2 linked regions of the Pelobacter seleniigenes DSM 18267 genome follow. The protein of the gene in region 2 interacts with the protein of the main gene of each other region in a pairwise test. Links are inferred from orthologs where the notes say so. Each region holds a gene or a part of one and is shown on either strand. Other genes may lie near its edges.

Region 1 (6,360 bases), 350 kb from region 2 along the record:
CCCCATGGCATAAACGGCATTGGTGCAGATATTGATAATCGCTTCCTGAAGTTGATTGGCATCAGCGTTCACATAGATTGTCTGATCCTTGAGTTCGATGTGGGTATCAATCTTCACCGAGGAAGGAAGGGTTGATCTTAACAGCTGCAGCGTCTCGGCAAGACATTTGGAAAACTGGACCGGAAGGAAGCGGGGCGGCTCCTTGCGGCTGTAGGTCATGATTTTTCTGACCAGGTCACTGGCTCTCTGAGCCGCGATGAACGCATTGCGCAGATGCTCCGTGCCGACAGTATTCCGCTGCATCTTGAGTTGAGCCAATTCCAGGTTGCCGAGGATAATCGCCAGATTATTATTGAAATTGTGAGCAATTCCACCAGCCATAGTGCCGATGGTTTCCATCTTCTGCGACTGCCGCAGCTGGAATTCCAGTTCGGCCTCACGGGTCACATCCCGCAAAATCAGAATCAGCCGGCCGGCATCCTTCTTGTCACGGGCCAGGGGGGACAAGATCAATTCTTTCTCCAGGGTCGCCTGATCCGTTCCCGTAGCGCTGAACCGACCGGTCCAGGACAGCTCGTTGTCAATGGCCGCCCGAATGGAAGAGGCCTGATCGTTGGGGAGAATTGCGTCCCCAAGCTCAAATATCCCTTTCCCCAACAGCTCTGCAGACGATTTTCCGGTCAGACTCATCAGCCCCTGATTGACATAATCGATAGTGCCGTTTTTCCCTGCAATGGCAAGACCGAGAGGGCATTCATCGAGAGCCGCGACCAGTTGCCCGGATTGGCGATTGAACTGATCGCGCAACCGGGCCGCCCGGGCATAGAGATAAGCTCCCAGCAGGCTGATGGCGGCCAGAATTGCCACGCCGAGCCTCAATGAATGGACATGGGAAGCCATCAGTCGGGGCATGGTTCCAGGCGGCAGCCGCTCCAGCAGAGTCCAGCGTTGCTCAACTGATTGCGGCGCGACTTCTTCAATGCGGGGGTTAAAGAGGAATTGGGCGCTATTGACTGACAGAAAGGCGGAGAGCCTCTGCTCACTGAAAAAGTAGCCGCGGGGTGAGGCATTAATCTGTGCCCACAGGTCCGGTTCTTCTGTGGCCAAATTGAACTCCCGCCGTGTCGGCAGCATGAAGCCCCACTCTTTTTCCTGAGTGGGCCCCTTGAGATAGAAGCCTTCTCCGTTAATGAGCTGAACCTGCCCCTGACTGGTCGGAAAAATATCGTTCAGCCCTTGCAGCAGGTTTTCAGCCAGGTAGTTTAACACCAGCACTCCGGCAACCTGATTGCGGGTGTCGATGAGCTTCATAGCCACCCGGATCATCGGCTTGTAGGGGAGTTCGATCGCTCCATTTTCTACGCTCAAGTCCAGGGGGGAAGCATAGAAAACCCCCGGGGGTAAGGCGATGGCCTGCCGGAAGTAATAGCGTTGCGATTTGTCCTGCAGTTCTTCATCCCCAACAATGACCGCCTTCCCCGGCAGGGCGTTCACCCTGATCACTTCCATACCGTCCGGGGCTAACAAACGGATCTGGTCGTAATGGTGGCGCAGGTTGACAAAATCGCTGAAACGGGTTTCCAGATTGTGGCGGGCAACGAAGGAGGGGCTATCGAGATAGGTCCTTAAAACGCTGCTGGACGAAAGCAACGCAAGGTCACCGGTTAAGTCGTGCAACTCTTTTTTGAGGTAAAATTCACTGAGATCAAGATTCCGGGTCAACTCGGCCTTGAGTTGGATCAGCTCCTGGCGATAGAGGGAATTGTATAATCCCCAGGTGCCCAAGCCGATCAGAACCAGGCACACCCCCCAAATCATCGCAAACCGTTTGATCCATGGGTCGTCGTTTCGTCGTTGAAACTGAAACGCCATGTTCCCTCCCATCAGAACAATATAAGAGCTTCCCTTGAATGATCAGGGCGTAGCAACAGATCGCCGTGGAACATCCGTTCCTCTCACCTGGAGAACGGCCAAGTGGGCATCGAGCAGACAAGACGCTTATATTAAACCATTGCACAGAAAAAAAGAAAAGGGGCCACAATGGCCCCTTGGACGAGGGAGTCGTCGGGAGTACATAACAATGTACAGACTGCTGTACATCTGCCGGGCGGAGAACCGGCGTTCATGACAGAGGCAATACTCTTTCAATGCATCTGCAAGGCAGTGCAGAAAATAACAGGATCGATGTAAAAAACGGGACGAATCAATCAACCCGACGTCTGAGAAAGGTCGGGATATCAAACTGCTCGTCGTCAACAAACAGATCACGCGGCTGGCTGGGCAGATCGCGGGTCCTGCGGCCGTAAGGGACGCCGGTCGGTTGTTGATTACGAATATGGGTCGGGATGTCAAGATCGATCTTGCTGCTGGCCTGGGCCAACATCTGGGCACGTTGATCAATGATGTCGGAGACCTTCTTCTTTTCTTCCTGAGGGTCGCCGAAACCGGTCGCTATCGCGGTGATCTTGATGTTATCGCCAAGGCTTTCGTCGATGACCAGACCGACAATGATATTGGCGTCTTCGTGGACTTTTTCATGAATGATGGTGGAGGCTTCTTCAAATTCTTCCATGGTCATGTTGGACGAACCGGAGATATTGACCAGCACACCCATGGCGCCGGAGATATCGACCTCTTCCAACAACGGGCTGCTGATGGCACTGTGGGCGGCTTCGGCAGCGCGGCGTTCGCCTTCGGCCATACCGATCCCCATCATGGCCATACCGCGGTTACTCATGACGGTGCGCACGTCGGCAAAGTCGACGTTGATCAGGCCTTCGGTGGTAATCAGATCTGAAATCCCCTGCACCGCCTGCCGCAGCACATCGTCGGCGGGCTTGAAGGCATCCAGGATGCTCATGTTTTTACCAGCCAGGCCGAGCAGGCGATCGTTGGGAATCACCACCAGCGAATCAACCACCTCACGCAATTGGGCGATCCCTTCATCGGCGCGCTGCATGCGTTGCCGACCTTCCCGGGAGAAGGGTTTGGTCACCACCCCAACGGTCAGCGCCCCGGCCTCTTTGGCAGCCTTGGCAATGACCGGTGCGGCACCGGTTCCGGTCCCACCGCCCATCCCGGCAGCAACAAAGATCATATCGGCACCGGTGAACAATTCGACCAGGCGGGACAGGTCCTCCTCCGCAGCCTGACGACCGATTTCCGGATTGGCGCCCGCTCCGAGCCCTTTGGTCAGTCCGGAACCAAGCTGAATTTTCATGGACGCTTCGCTTTTGCGGAGCGCTTGTGCATCGGTGTTGGCCGCAAGAAATTCGACCCCGTCGACCTTGCAGCGGATCATGGTGTTAACGGCATTGCCTCCGCCACCACCGACGCCGATCACTTTGATTCTCGCAACCTGATCGAGATTCTCTTCAAACTGAAACATGACTCCCTCTTGATTAGGCATAATGCCCTCCCCTGTTGCTGTGTTTCCGGTTTCTCCGCGACCCCGAAAACTGGTTATATACAAGTTACTATAAGTTACCAAAATTCAACTAAATAGACAAGTAATTATATAATAATTATTTATCAGAAAAACTCACTGAACCATTCCTTCATCCGGCGTGAAACCCGCTCAAACAGGTTGGCATCACCCGCTTTGAAGGTCTGCACCTTGGTGTTCATGCTGCCATGCTTGACCAGGCCGACTCCGGTGGCATAGATGGGCGAGGCAACAACATCAACCAACCCACCGATATTCAAGGGTTTTCCACGCCGCACCGGAAGATTGAAGACCTGTTCGGCCAGCTCCGGCATCCCCGGCAGAATGGCACTGCCGCCGGTGATGACCACGCCGGAAGCGATCAGATCCTCGTAACCGCTCTTGATAATCTCCCGGTTGACCAGGGAAAAGATTTCTTCCACCCGCGGCTCAAGGATCTCGGCCAGCAGCTGCCGGGACAGAATGCGTGGTTCGCGCCCGCCCACCGAAGGGACTTCGATGGTTTCATCCTTGCCGACCATGGAGGTCAGGCAGCAGCCATAAGCCTGTTTGATCTTCTCAGCTTCCGCCATGGGGGTGCGCAGGCCGACGGCGATGTCATTGGTCAGGTGGTCGCCGCCGATGGAGAGGACCGAGGTATGCTTGATCGCCCCTTCCGAGAAGATGGCGATGTCGGCGGTTCCGCCGCCGATATCAACCAGGGCCACCCCGAGCTCCTTTTCATCCGGGGAGAGCACCGCCTCGCTGCTGGCCAGTTGCTCCAGAACGATATCGGCGACATCCGCCCCGGCCCGGTTACAGCTCTTAATGATATTCTGGGCGCTGGCCACCGCACCGGTCACGATATGGACCTTGGCTTCCAGGCGGACCCCGCTCATCCCCAAGGGTTCGCGGATGCCGTCCTGATCATCGATGATGAATTCCTGGGGCAGAATATGCAGAACTTCGCGGTCCATCGGTATCGCTATCGCTTTTGCCGCATCGATAACCCGCTGCAAATCTTCGGTGGTGACCTCGCGGTTCTTGATGGCAATCACCCCTTGGGAATTGAGCCCCTTGATGTGACCGCCGGCAATTCCTGCGTAAACCGATTTGATCTCGCAGCCGGCCATCAGTTCAGCTTCGCGAATCGCTTTCTGGATTGCGGCGACAGTACTTTCAATATTGATGACCACACCTTTGCGCAATCCCTTTGACGGGCTGGTACCGATACCGACAATCTCCAGACCGTCCTCCGTCATGTTGCCGACAATGCAACAGATCTTGGTGGTCCCGATATCCAGGCCGACGATCAAATTTTCAGTTTTCTTGCTCATGACACCCCCTTGGTATCAGCTTTTGGCCGAAGTTTTCGACCGTTGTATTCGAACAATGACTTTTTCATCAACATTGAGATCTATGTAATCGAGGATCGGCAGCTTGGGCTGCAGCTGGGCATAAATCTGTTCCAGGCGATCGATCTTCCTGGCAAAATGGTCCCAGCCCAGCTTAATGGCGACGCCGCCGTTCATGGTCAACAGGGTCAGACCGTTTTCAGCGGTCCGGTGAATTTCCGAGACCTGTGCCAGATTGAGGGTCTTGCGTTGCTTCAGATCGGCAATCAGCGTCACAATCTGCTTCAGCAACTGGGCATATTCAGTTTCATGCTGCTGGGCACGCTCATAATCGAATCCCGTCACCACCGGAAAATCCAGTTGGTCGCTGCTGTCCAGGACCTTGAAAATCTCGCCATGGTCATCAAGGTAATACAGGTAGCCGAGGTTGATAATCGCCACCGGCTTACGTTCAACCAGGGTAATTTTGACCTGGCGCGGAAAAATCCGCTGCACCCGGGCTTGCTTTACCCAGGGGTTTTCCTCGATTTTGTGCCCGATCATGCCCAGATCCAGGCTGAAAGTATTGACCCCGGGCTCAATATCCGACAACAGCACGATCTGTTCCCGAGTCAGCCGGGTATTGCCGGTCACATCGATAGTGTCGATGCGAAACATGTCCGAAGCCATCAGCAGCTGGACCAGGAAGAACCCGCCCACCACCACTAAAGCGGCGCTGAACAGGGCCACCCCGACACGTAAAGCGCGATGCAGGAATTTACGCACTTCGAGGGGCTTGCGCTCCTGCTTGCGGCGATTCCTGCGCACTTTCCTGGTCTTCTGTTGATGACTTTTCAGATCACGCATGGTCTCAACTCTTATTTGTCCAGATCCGCGTCGTCCAACAACATTTCAACCAGCTGCGGAAAGGCGATCCCCGCGGCCGCAGCGGCCTTGGGCAGCAGGCTGGTTTCGGTCATCCCCGGAATGGTATTGACTTCGATGCAATAGTATTCACGCTCCCGCAGCATGAAATCGACCCGGGCGGCACCTCGACAACCGAGGGCCCGATAAGCGGCTTCGGCGGCCCGCTGGACCTGCTGATAAACTTCCGCATCAATGGGTGCGGGCAGCAGATAGGCGGTATCGCCGGAGAAATACTTGGCCTGGTAATCATAAAAACCGCTCTTGGGAACGATCTTGATGATCGGCAGGGCTTTGCCATTCAGCACCGATACGGTCAGCTCATCCCCGTCGATGAAATCTTCCACCAGCACGGTTCCGTCGAGTTCGGCAGCAGCAGCAATCCCCTGCCGAAGCACGTCTGCGGTCCGGGCGATGGTGATGCCGATGGTCGATCCCTCTCGTGAAGGTTTGACGATCAACGGCAGCTGCTGACAACGCGCCTGCAGATCGGCAATCGAATCTCCGGGGCGGATAAAATCAAACCCCGGCGTGGGCAGCTCATGAAAGAGCAACAGCTGCTTGGTCACCACTTTGTCAATGGCGATGCTGGAGGCCATGACCCCGCTCCCCGTGTAGGGAATCTGCATCATCTCCAGCAGACCCTGAACCCGGCCGTCTTCACCGAAGCGGCCGTGC
Region 2 (8,296 bases):
TGCCAAATTGGGGCTGGTTATCCAGCAGATGGTTGCCGGCGTCGGTTCTGCCGGCGGGCACGGCATGGTCGCCGGCGGTCAGGTCAGGGATATGGCCGAAGACCCTGCCGCGCAGAACGAATTGGAAAATTTGCTGACGGAGAGAATGTGCAAAGCATTGAATCTGCCATTGACCGATCCCGAACCGCTTATTTGCCAATGAATGCCGCGGCCTCAACAAGACAGTCCAGAAGAGACCTTGTTCGCCCCATTCCCAGACAACAGCTGCGGCAGTGGCGACCGGTAAATACCGACATGTCCACAATTGAATTTTCTGCATCCGCCGTTGTTGCAAACGTGCTGCCGTTCCCTGAGTGCCCCGTCCCGGATTGACATTGTCTTTGCAGCTGAGCTATAACCAAGCGGTTTTTACAGGAGTCCCGATGCGTGTTTTTTTTCTTATATGCTGTTTTCTCGGCCTAGGGGTGTTGCCTGGCGTTGCTCAGGCTGCAGTGGATATGGGGTTGCGGGGGAAAGATCCGCTGCGCATCGAAGATGTTTATCAGCAAAAAGGGGTTCCTTATATCGCCATTGAAGACGCCCTTGATGTCGTCGGTCTGAAAGGCCACTGGAATTCCATTGACCATACTTTCAAGATCCAGACGCGCAGAGGTTGGGCTGAAATCTCCCCGGCCAGCAGCTACATGAAGCTCGGAGATGAATTCTATCCGCTGAAAGACAAACCCCGCTTTATTGACGGGCGTTTGCGCGTGACCGATAGCTTCATCCTCAATCAGCTCTCCCAACTGGCCGGACAGCCGGTCTATTTCCGTAATCTGGACCCCGACGCAGACAGCGTTCCGGAAGAAAAAAAGAACAGTCTTGAACAGCTGTTTTCGTTTTTGCTCAACCGCAAACCAGCGGCCAGCGGACCTTTGATCAGGGCGGTGGCCCTGGACCCGGGGCACGGCGGGCTGGATACCGGGGTGTTGGCAGCGTCCGGTTATAAGGAAAAGGAGTTGAACCTGGCAGTGGCCGAAAAATTGGCCAAGCAGTTGAAGATGAAGCTGGGCATTCCGGTTTATCTCAGCCGCGACGGCGATTACGAACTGGCCGTGGACCAACGGCTCAAAGCCGCGTCCGGAGAGGATGTCGATGCCTGGATTCTGCTCCACGCACAATCCTCCTTTTCCCCATTGATTCATGGGGTCAATCTGTTTATCCGCCCGGAGCAACCGACGTCGAAATCCGGCGCCGAAGATGATGCCGTCAAGGTGAGAAGCCACAGTTTTCTCCTGGCCTCACAAGTGGCCCTGGCGCTGCGGTCAAGTGCTGTCGAGGTGCAGGGGATTTATCCGTCGAATCGGTTGTCCCTCGGCCAGGGCAACCTGCCGACCGTTTTGATCGAACTTGGTTATCTGAGTAATTCCGCTGAGGAAAAACAACTGGAAGATGCTGAATACCAACGACAATTAGCTGAAGCTATTTTTAATGGAATCAAGAATTACGCCATGCAAATGAAGGAGCAGCAGAATGCAGCAAAATAAATTCGAGCGCAACGATCAACGGCCGGCCAATCAGTTGCGCCCGATCGATTTTCAACGTCATTTTACCAAATATGCAGAAGGCTCGGTGCTGATCTGTTGCGGCGAAACCAAAGTCCTGTGCAATGCTTCCGTTGAAGAACGGGTGCCCCCGTTTATGCGCGGCGAAGGGAGGGGCTGGGTGACCGCCGAATACAGCATGCTGCCCCGGGCAACCCATTCCCGCTCCATGCGCGAAGCTGCGAAAGGTAAGTTGTCGGGAAGGACCCAGGAAATTCAGCGGCTGATCGGCCGCTCATTGCGGGCGATCACCGATCTCAAGGCCCTTGGCGAAAGAACCATCCAGATCGATTGCGATGTACTGCAGGCCGACGGGGGAACCCGGACCGCTTCGATTACCGGGGCCTATGTGGCTTTGCACGATGCGCTTGCCGGTCTGGTCGATGCTGGCCAGTTGAAAAGTATTCCGCTGCTGGACAGTGTCGCCGCCATCAGTGTCGGGATTGTCGGCGGGCAACCGCTGCTGGATCTGAACTATGCAGAAGATTCTTCTGCCGATGTTGACATGAACTTTGTCATTACCGGTTCCGGAAAGTTTGTCGAGGTGCAGGGGACCGCAGAAGAGGAGCCCTTTTCTTTGCAGGAGCTCGATCTGTTACGGGACTTGGCGCTGCAGGGCTGTTCCGATCTGGCCCTGTTGCAGAAACAGGCGCTGCAGCTCTCATGAAATTGCTCGTGGCCACCGGCAACGCCGGCAAGTTAAAGGAAATTCGCAGTCTGCTGGCAGATTGTCCCATTGAAATTATCGGTCTTGATCAATTGCAGAATCCCCCTGAGGTTGTGGAGGATGGTGATACTTTTACCGCTAACGCCTGCAAGAAGGCCCGGGAGATGGCGGCCTTCAGTCAGCTGCTGACCCTGGCCGATGACAGCGGGCTGGTGGTGTCCGGTCTGGATGGCGCACCCGGAGTTCATTCCGCACGCTATGCCGGAGAGCAGGGTAACGACGAGGCCAATAACCGCAAACTGCTTGAGGCGATGGCGTCGCTGCCTGATCATGAGCGACAGGCGGCCTTTCATTGTGTGATGGCCCTGGCCTGGCCGGACGGTCGGTGCGAAACTTTTACCGGGACGGTGTCGGGAATCATTCTGCATGAGAAAAGAGGCGCCGGGGGCTTTGGCTATGACCCGCTGTTTCTGGTTCCCGAATACGGCAAGACCACAGCGGAGCTGCCCCTCGACATTAAAAATCGGATCAGTCACCGGGGCAATGCGTTACGCCAAGTCATCCCCCTGCTGCGCGAGCTGGCCGGTCAACAGGATTGATTTAGTGACAGGATGTTACCCATTTTCTTCCGGAGGATACCATGGAAAGAACGTTCGCAATTATTAAGCCTGATGCTTTTGCCGCCGGGGACGCCGGCAAAATTCTGGCCCGGATTTACGCTGAGGGATTCAAGGTTGTTGGTTTGAAAAAACTTTATCTGAGCAAGGTTGAAGCCGAAGGCTTCTACGCTGTTCACAAAGAACGACCCTTTTTCGGAGAACTGACCGACTTCATGAGCAGTGGCCCGTGCCTGGTCATGGCCCTGGAAGCGGACAACGCGATTCTGAAATGGCGGGAGCTGATGGGGGCAACCAACCCGGCCGAGGCTGCTGAAGGGACTCTGCGCAACGAATTCGGCACCTCTATCGGTGAAAATGCCACCCATGGTTCCGATGCCCCGGAAACCGCCGCTTTCGAATTGGGCTACTTTTTTAACGGGCTGGAATTACTCTAACCTTTCCTTTTGTTGTGGATCTTTCCCAGCCCTTGCTGAAACCGGGTGGGTAAGGTTCAGGTTTGCTGACAATGACCTTGTCAGCCGGCAAGCCCTTCGGTAGAATTCCGGAGGGCGTTTTTCTTTCATCGGCGTATCCTATGGCCATCTTTCATCATGGCCATCCAATCGGGACGCTGGACATAGAGGTTTTATTGAGTTCGGAAAAAGTAGATTTAAAAAGCATGACCCGGCAGCAGCTGGAAGAATTCCTGGCTCGACTCGGCAAGGAAAAGTACCGCACCAAGCAACTGCTGCGCTGGATCTACCAGCGGCATGTCTATGATTTTGAAGAGATGACGGATCTTGCCAAGGACTTTCGCAAGCGACTTGCAAAAAGCGCTTTTATTTCCCGGTGTCGCCCGGAAGCTGTTCAGGATAGTCAGGATGGAACCAGGAAGTATCTATTCCGACTGGCTGACGGTGAAACCGTTGAAGCGGTCAGAATCCCCATGGAAGAGGGGCGAGCTACCCTGTGTCTGTCAACTCAGGTTGGTTGTGCCATGGGCTGTCGCTTCTGTATGACCGGCACTTTCGGCCTGGTTCGCAATCTGGAAGCGGCCGAGATCGTCAATCAGGTCTGTGCTGCGCAGGAAGATGGGCCGGTTGGCAATATTGTCCTGATGGGAATGGGGGAGCCTCTGCACAACATCGATAATGTGGTGCAGGCATTGGAGATCCTCTATCTTGACGACGGCCTCGGTTATGGCACCCGACGGGTCACCCTGTCCACCTGCGGCCTGGTCCCGGAGATTCGCCAATTAGGTCACCGTATCAAGGTGAACCTGGCGGTTTCGCTGAATGCCACCACGGATGAACTGCGTGACCAGTTGATGCCGGTCAACCGCAAATATCCTTTGGCTGAGTTGCTGGCCGCATGTCGGGATTTCGCAGTCGAAACCCGCCAACGGGTCACCTTTGAGTATATCCTCATCAACGGGGTCAACGATTCCCTCGCCGATGCAAAGCGGCTGGTTTCCTTGCTGCACGGGGTGCGCTGTAAGGTCAATCTGATTGCTTTCAACCCCCATCCCGGGAGTGAATTTAAAGCACCGGGCGAAGCTGCGGTGAAAGAGTTTCAGAGCTATCTGCTGCAGCGCAACATTGTTGCTACATTACGGGCCAGTAAAGGGCAGGATATCGCCGCGGCTTGTGGCCAACTGAAAGGTCAGCTGGCAGGAGTCAAGGTCAACAGGGTCTCGGGATGATGAGCGCCGCTGCTGCCAGCGGGCAGAGGCGCGGTTATGAACTGCCAGGTCTGACGTTGGCGTTTTGGGCAAGGTGATGCTTGCAGAAAAAATATGCCTTGGCCCGATGAGGGCCGAGTCTTCACTATTATAGATTGTGTGTGTTCATTTTTTACAGAGAGGACATTTAATTATGCAGGAACCGGTGATCGGTGTTATAGGTGGAAGCGGTCTCTATGAGATCGAAGGGCTGACCGAAGTCCAGGAAGTGACGATGGAAACCCCCTTCGGAGCGCCTTCCGATGCTTTTATTACCGGCCGGCTTGGTTCGGCGCGGATGGTCTTTCTCCCCCGCCACGGTCGCGGGCATCGACTTCTTCCTTCGGAAGTCAATTATCGGGCGAATATCTACGGCCTTAAAAAACTTGGTGTTGAACAGATTATCTCGGTGTCGGCCGTTGGCAGTATGCGTGAGGATATAGTCCCGGGTGATATTGTGGTTCCGGACCAGTTTTTCGATCGTACCCAGGGAAAAAGGGCTTCGACCTTTTTCGGCAACGGCGTTGTCGGGCATGTTCAGTTTGCCGACCCGGTCTGTGCCGATCTTTCCCAACTGCTGGTTGCGGCAGCCCGGGAGGTTGGTGCAACGGTTCATAGCGGCGGAACCTATATCTGTATAGAAGGGCCGAACTTTTCGACCCGGGCCGAATCGAACATTTTCCGTTCCTGGGGCGTTGACATTATCGGCATGACCAACCTGCCGGAGTCACGCCTGGCCCGGGAAGCGGAAATCTGCTATGGCACAATTGCCCTGGCCACTGACTATGACTGCTGGCATGATGGCCATGACGATGTTTCGGTGGAGGCGGTCATCGCCATCATCAAGCAGAATGTGGCCACGGCGCGCAATATCATCAAGACCGCTGTTGAAAAGATTGTTGCCCAACGCTCGCAACGCAGTTGCGCCTGCGCTGAGGCTTTAAAATACGCCATCATGACCGATAACCGCTTGATTCCGGAGGAAACGCTGCAGGCGTTGGAACCGATTATCGGCAAATATGTTTCCAGGTAAGGACAAACCATGAGCATCCTTGTTGTCGGCAGTGTTGCCTTTGATTCAGTCACCACCCCGTTTGGTGAGGCGGATGATGTCCTGGGCGGTTCGGCCAGCTATTTTTCCACCTCGGCGAGTTTTTTTACCGATGTTCAGCTGGTGGCCGTGATCGGCGAAGACTTCCCTCAGCAGCATATCGATTTCCTGACCAGCCGCAATATTGACCTGAGTGGCCTGCAGACCAGCCCGGGTAAGACATTCCGCTGGAAAGGGCGCTACGAATATGACCTGAACGAGGCCCACACCCTGGACACCCAGCTTAATGTGTTCGAATCTTTCAAGCCGCAGCTGCCGGAAAATTTCCGGGATGCTGAATATGTTTTCCTTGCCAATATCGATCCGGAATTGCAACTGGACGTTCTGCAGCAGGTCAGAAACCCGAAATTCATCGCCTGTGATACCATGAATTTTTGGATCGATGGCAAACGTGAAGAACTGATTCGCACCCTGGGGAAAGTGGATATCCTGATTATTAATGAAGCGGAAGTCAGGCAATTGGCCGAAGAGCCGAATCTGATCAAAGCGGCACAGATCGTGCGCGGATTCGGGCCCCGGACTCTGGTGGTCAAGCGTGGGGAATACGGCATTCTGATGTTTTCGGAAGGATCGACCTTTGCGGCGCCGGCTTATCCACTGGATGAAGTGTTTGATCCGACCGGCGCTGGCGATACCTTTGCCGGCGGGTTTGTCGGCTATTTGGCAGCCACGCGGAACCTGGATGAGGCAAATATGCGCAAAGCGACGGTGTTCGGCACGGTTATGGCGTCTTTTACCGTTGAAAAATTCAGCCTTGACCGCCTGAAGGAGCTCGACCACCGGGATATTTCTGATCGTTACCGTAAAATTAAACTATTGACCGATTTTGCTGACCTGGACGGATAACGCCCGCGGCTTGGCGATGGGGGAGCGCACGGTAGCAACCGCTGTACGCCGCCGGGCGGTCGCTGCTGGCCGGCCCTGAAAGATTATGGATTTTGTTTGCAGACGTTCCGGGAGACCCTTTCCCTGACCCCGTTCACGGAGGAGACTGATGTTTATCCAGCACAAAAGTTTGACCAGTCTGAACCTTCCGGCTGAAAAGATAACCCACCTTCATGCTGCGTCCAGCAATGTTCAGCTGGCTTTTGCAGGGTTCCCCCCGCAGCTGTGCAGTGCCTATCTGATCCTGGCCTCGAGTGGCCAGAAGAGCCTGGTACTGATTGCCTTCTATCTCGTCGAGAGTGGGAGTTCCATCTTTTTTGTCCCTCAAAAAGGCGAAGTGACCAGCGATAAAGCTCAACAGCTATATGAAGAGGGGATTTTTTTCGTAGAATCCATGGGGTTTACTCTTACTGAAACGGATTTCCATCTGAAATCTCTGGAGAAGAAGCAGGATTACTGGAAAGCCTTGCCGATTTGCAGGCCATCCCGCACAAAAGCTGCTGTGGCCGGAAAGGCGGTGGCGCAAAATTCTGCTGGCAGCGACTATGATAGCGCATTGCTTCAGTCCCAAAGTCTGGCGAGCCTGGGACGTTTTCTCGGCGCCATGTAATCTGTCGGAGGACCGAAATGAGAAGAATCGAAAGAACCCTGGTGCTGATCTGTGTTTGCCTGCTTTGTTCCTGCGCGGCGACAACACAAGTCGAAAAACAGCATCAGGCTGATATGCATTATAAATTGGCCATAGCACATCTGCAGAGCAATAATCCGACTTATGCTCTGAAGGAGTTGTTAACCGCGGTCAAACTGGAACCGAACAGCAGCTCCATTCAAGTTGCGCTGGCGCAGGCCTATCAGCAGAAACAAGCCTATCAAGAGGCTGAGAAGCATTATTTCAAGGCACTGGAACTGGAACCGGACAATCCGCGCTACCAAAACAATCTGGCTTCGCTTTATCTGGATATGGGAGAGTGGGACAAGGCCATCGAATATTTCGACAAAGCGGCCAATAATCTGTTGTTTTTAAATGTGCACATTGCGGTTACCGGCAAAGGGTACGCTTACCTGCAGAAAAAAGATTATGTCAACGCGCTGGCTGCCTTCAAGGAGGCCGCCAGGATAGCCCCGCGTTATGCCCCGGCCTATTTTCACGAGGCCGATGTTTACCATGCCCTTGGCAAACCGGATTTGGAACTGAAGTCTTTGGAAAAAGCTGTTGAATTTGCTCCGCAGTATCTGGAGGCCCGTTATCGACTGGCGACCTTGTTGATCAAAAAGCATTCCACTGAGGATGCCAGGAAACAATTGCAAGCGATCATTAACGTGGCCCCGTTGTCCGAATGGGGACAGAAAGCAAAAGATCTGCAGGATGCTCTGGATGTGCTTTGAATCTGATGCTGTTTTCTTTCTGGGAGGCGTGGTCAGATGATCATTCAATGCCCTGAATGCCAGGCCCGCTATCGTATCAAAACCAACGACCGTCCTCTGGCTGCCGCCAAGGTCACCTGTCCGAAATGCGGCGTTCGTTTTGCGATCGCCAACGGTGCCGATGAAGCTCGGTCCCGGGCGGCCATCCCGAATATTCTGGTGGTTGACGATGCCCGGTTTTTCCGGGAATTGATCTCGGATCTGCTGGCCGATCGCCAGGCTCATATCCTGATGGCCGAAAGCGCCCGCCAGGCCTGGGAGGCATTGCAGCGCAACAAAGTTGATCTGTTGATTGTCGATGTCAAT

Evidence for each region. The genes of interacting proteins can lie anywhere in the genome.
Region 1: the proteins of rlmN (region 2) and ftsZ interact in binary tests that used the Escherichia coli proteins (3 or more experiments, as listed by UniProt). The link is inferred for Pelobacter seleniigenes DSM 18267 from one-to-one orthologs.

The regions. Positions count from the first base shown.
Region 1 is NZ_JOMG01000004.1:129,084-135,443, reverse strand. What follows is about bases 1,297-4,230. They hold ftsZ (cell division protein FtsZ), read right to left. Parts: upstream 3,389-4,230; coding sequence 2,204-3,388; downstream 1,297-2,203. Other genes in these bases: ftsA (cell division protein FtsA), read right to left, coding at 3,532-4,230; N909_RS24875 (response regulator), read right to left, coding at 1,297-1,872. Outside these bases: more of N909_RS24875, read right to left, coding at 1-1,296; more of ftsA, read right to left, coding at 4,231-4,761; N909_RS0117565 (cell division protein FtsQ/DivIB), read right to left, coding at 4,777-5,625; N909_RS0117560 (D-alanine--D-alanine ligase), read right to left, coding at 5,637-6,360. UniProt on the Escherichia coli protein: Essential cell division protein that forms a contractile ring structure (Z ring) at the future cell division site. The regulation of the ring assembly controls the timing and the location of cell division.
Region 2 is NZ_JOMG01000004.1:474,406-482,701, forward strand. What follows is about bases 2,621-5,524. They hold rlmN (dual-specificity RNA methyltransferase RlmN), read left to right. Parts: upstream 2,621-3,498; coding sequence 3,499-4,551; downstream 4,552-5,524. Other genes in these bases: N909_RS0119140 (XTP/dITP diphosphatase), read left to right, coding at 2,621-2,849; ndk (nucleoside-diphosphate kinase), read left to right, coding at 2,891-3,304; mtnP (S-methyl-5'-thioadenosine phosphorylase), read left to right, coding at 4,724-5,524. In the rest of the region: N909_RS0119125 (DHH family phosphoesterase), read left to right, coding at 1-202; N909_RS0119130 (N-acetylmuramoyl-L-alanine amidase family protein), read left to right, coding at 423-1,526; rph (ribonuclease PH), read left to right, coding at 1,513-2,250; more of N909_RS0119140, read left to right, coding at 2,247-2,620; more of mtnP, read left to right, coding at 5,525-5,602; N909_RS0119160 (PfkB family carbohydrate kinase), read left to right, coding at 5,612-6,526; N909_RS0119165 (hypothetical protein), read left to right, coding at 6,675-7,175; N909_RS0119170 (tetratricopeptide repeat protein), read left to right, coding at 7,193-7,951; N909_RS0119175 (response regulator), read left to right, coding at 7,988-8,296.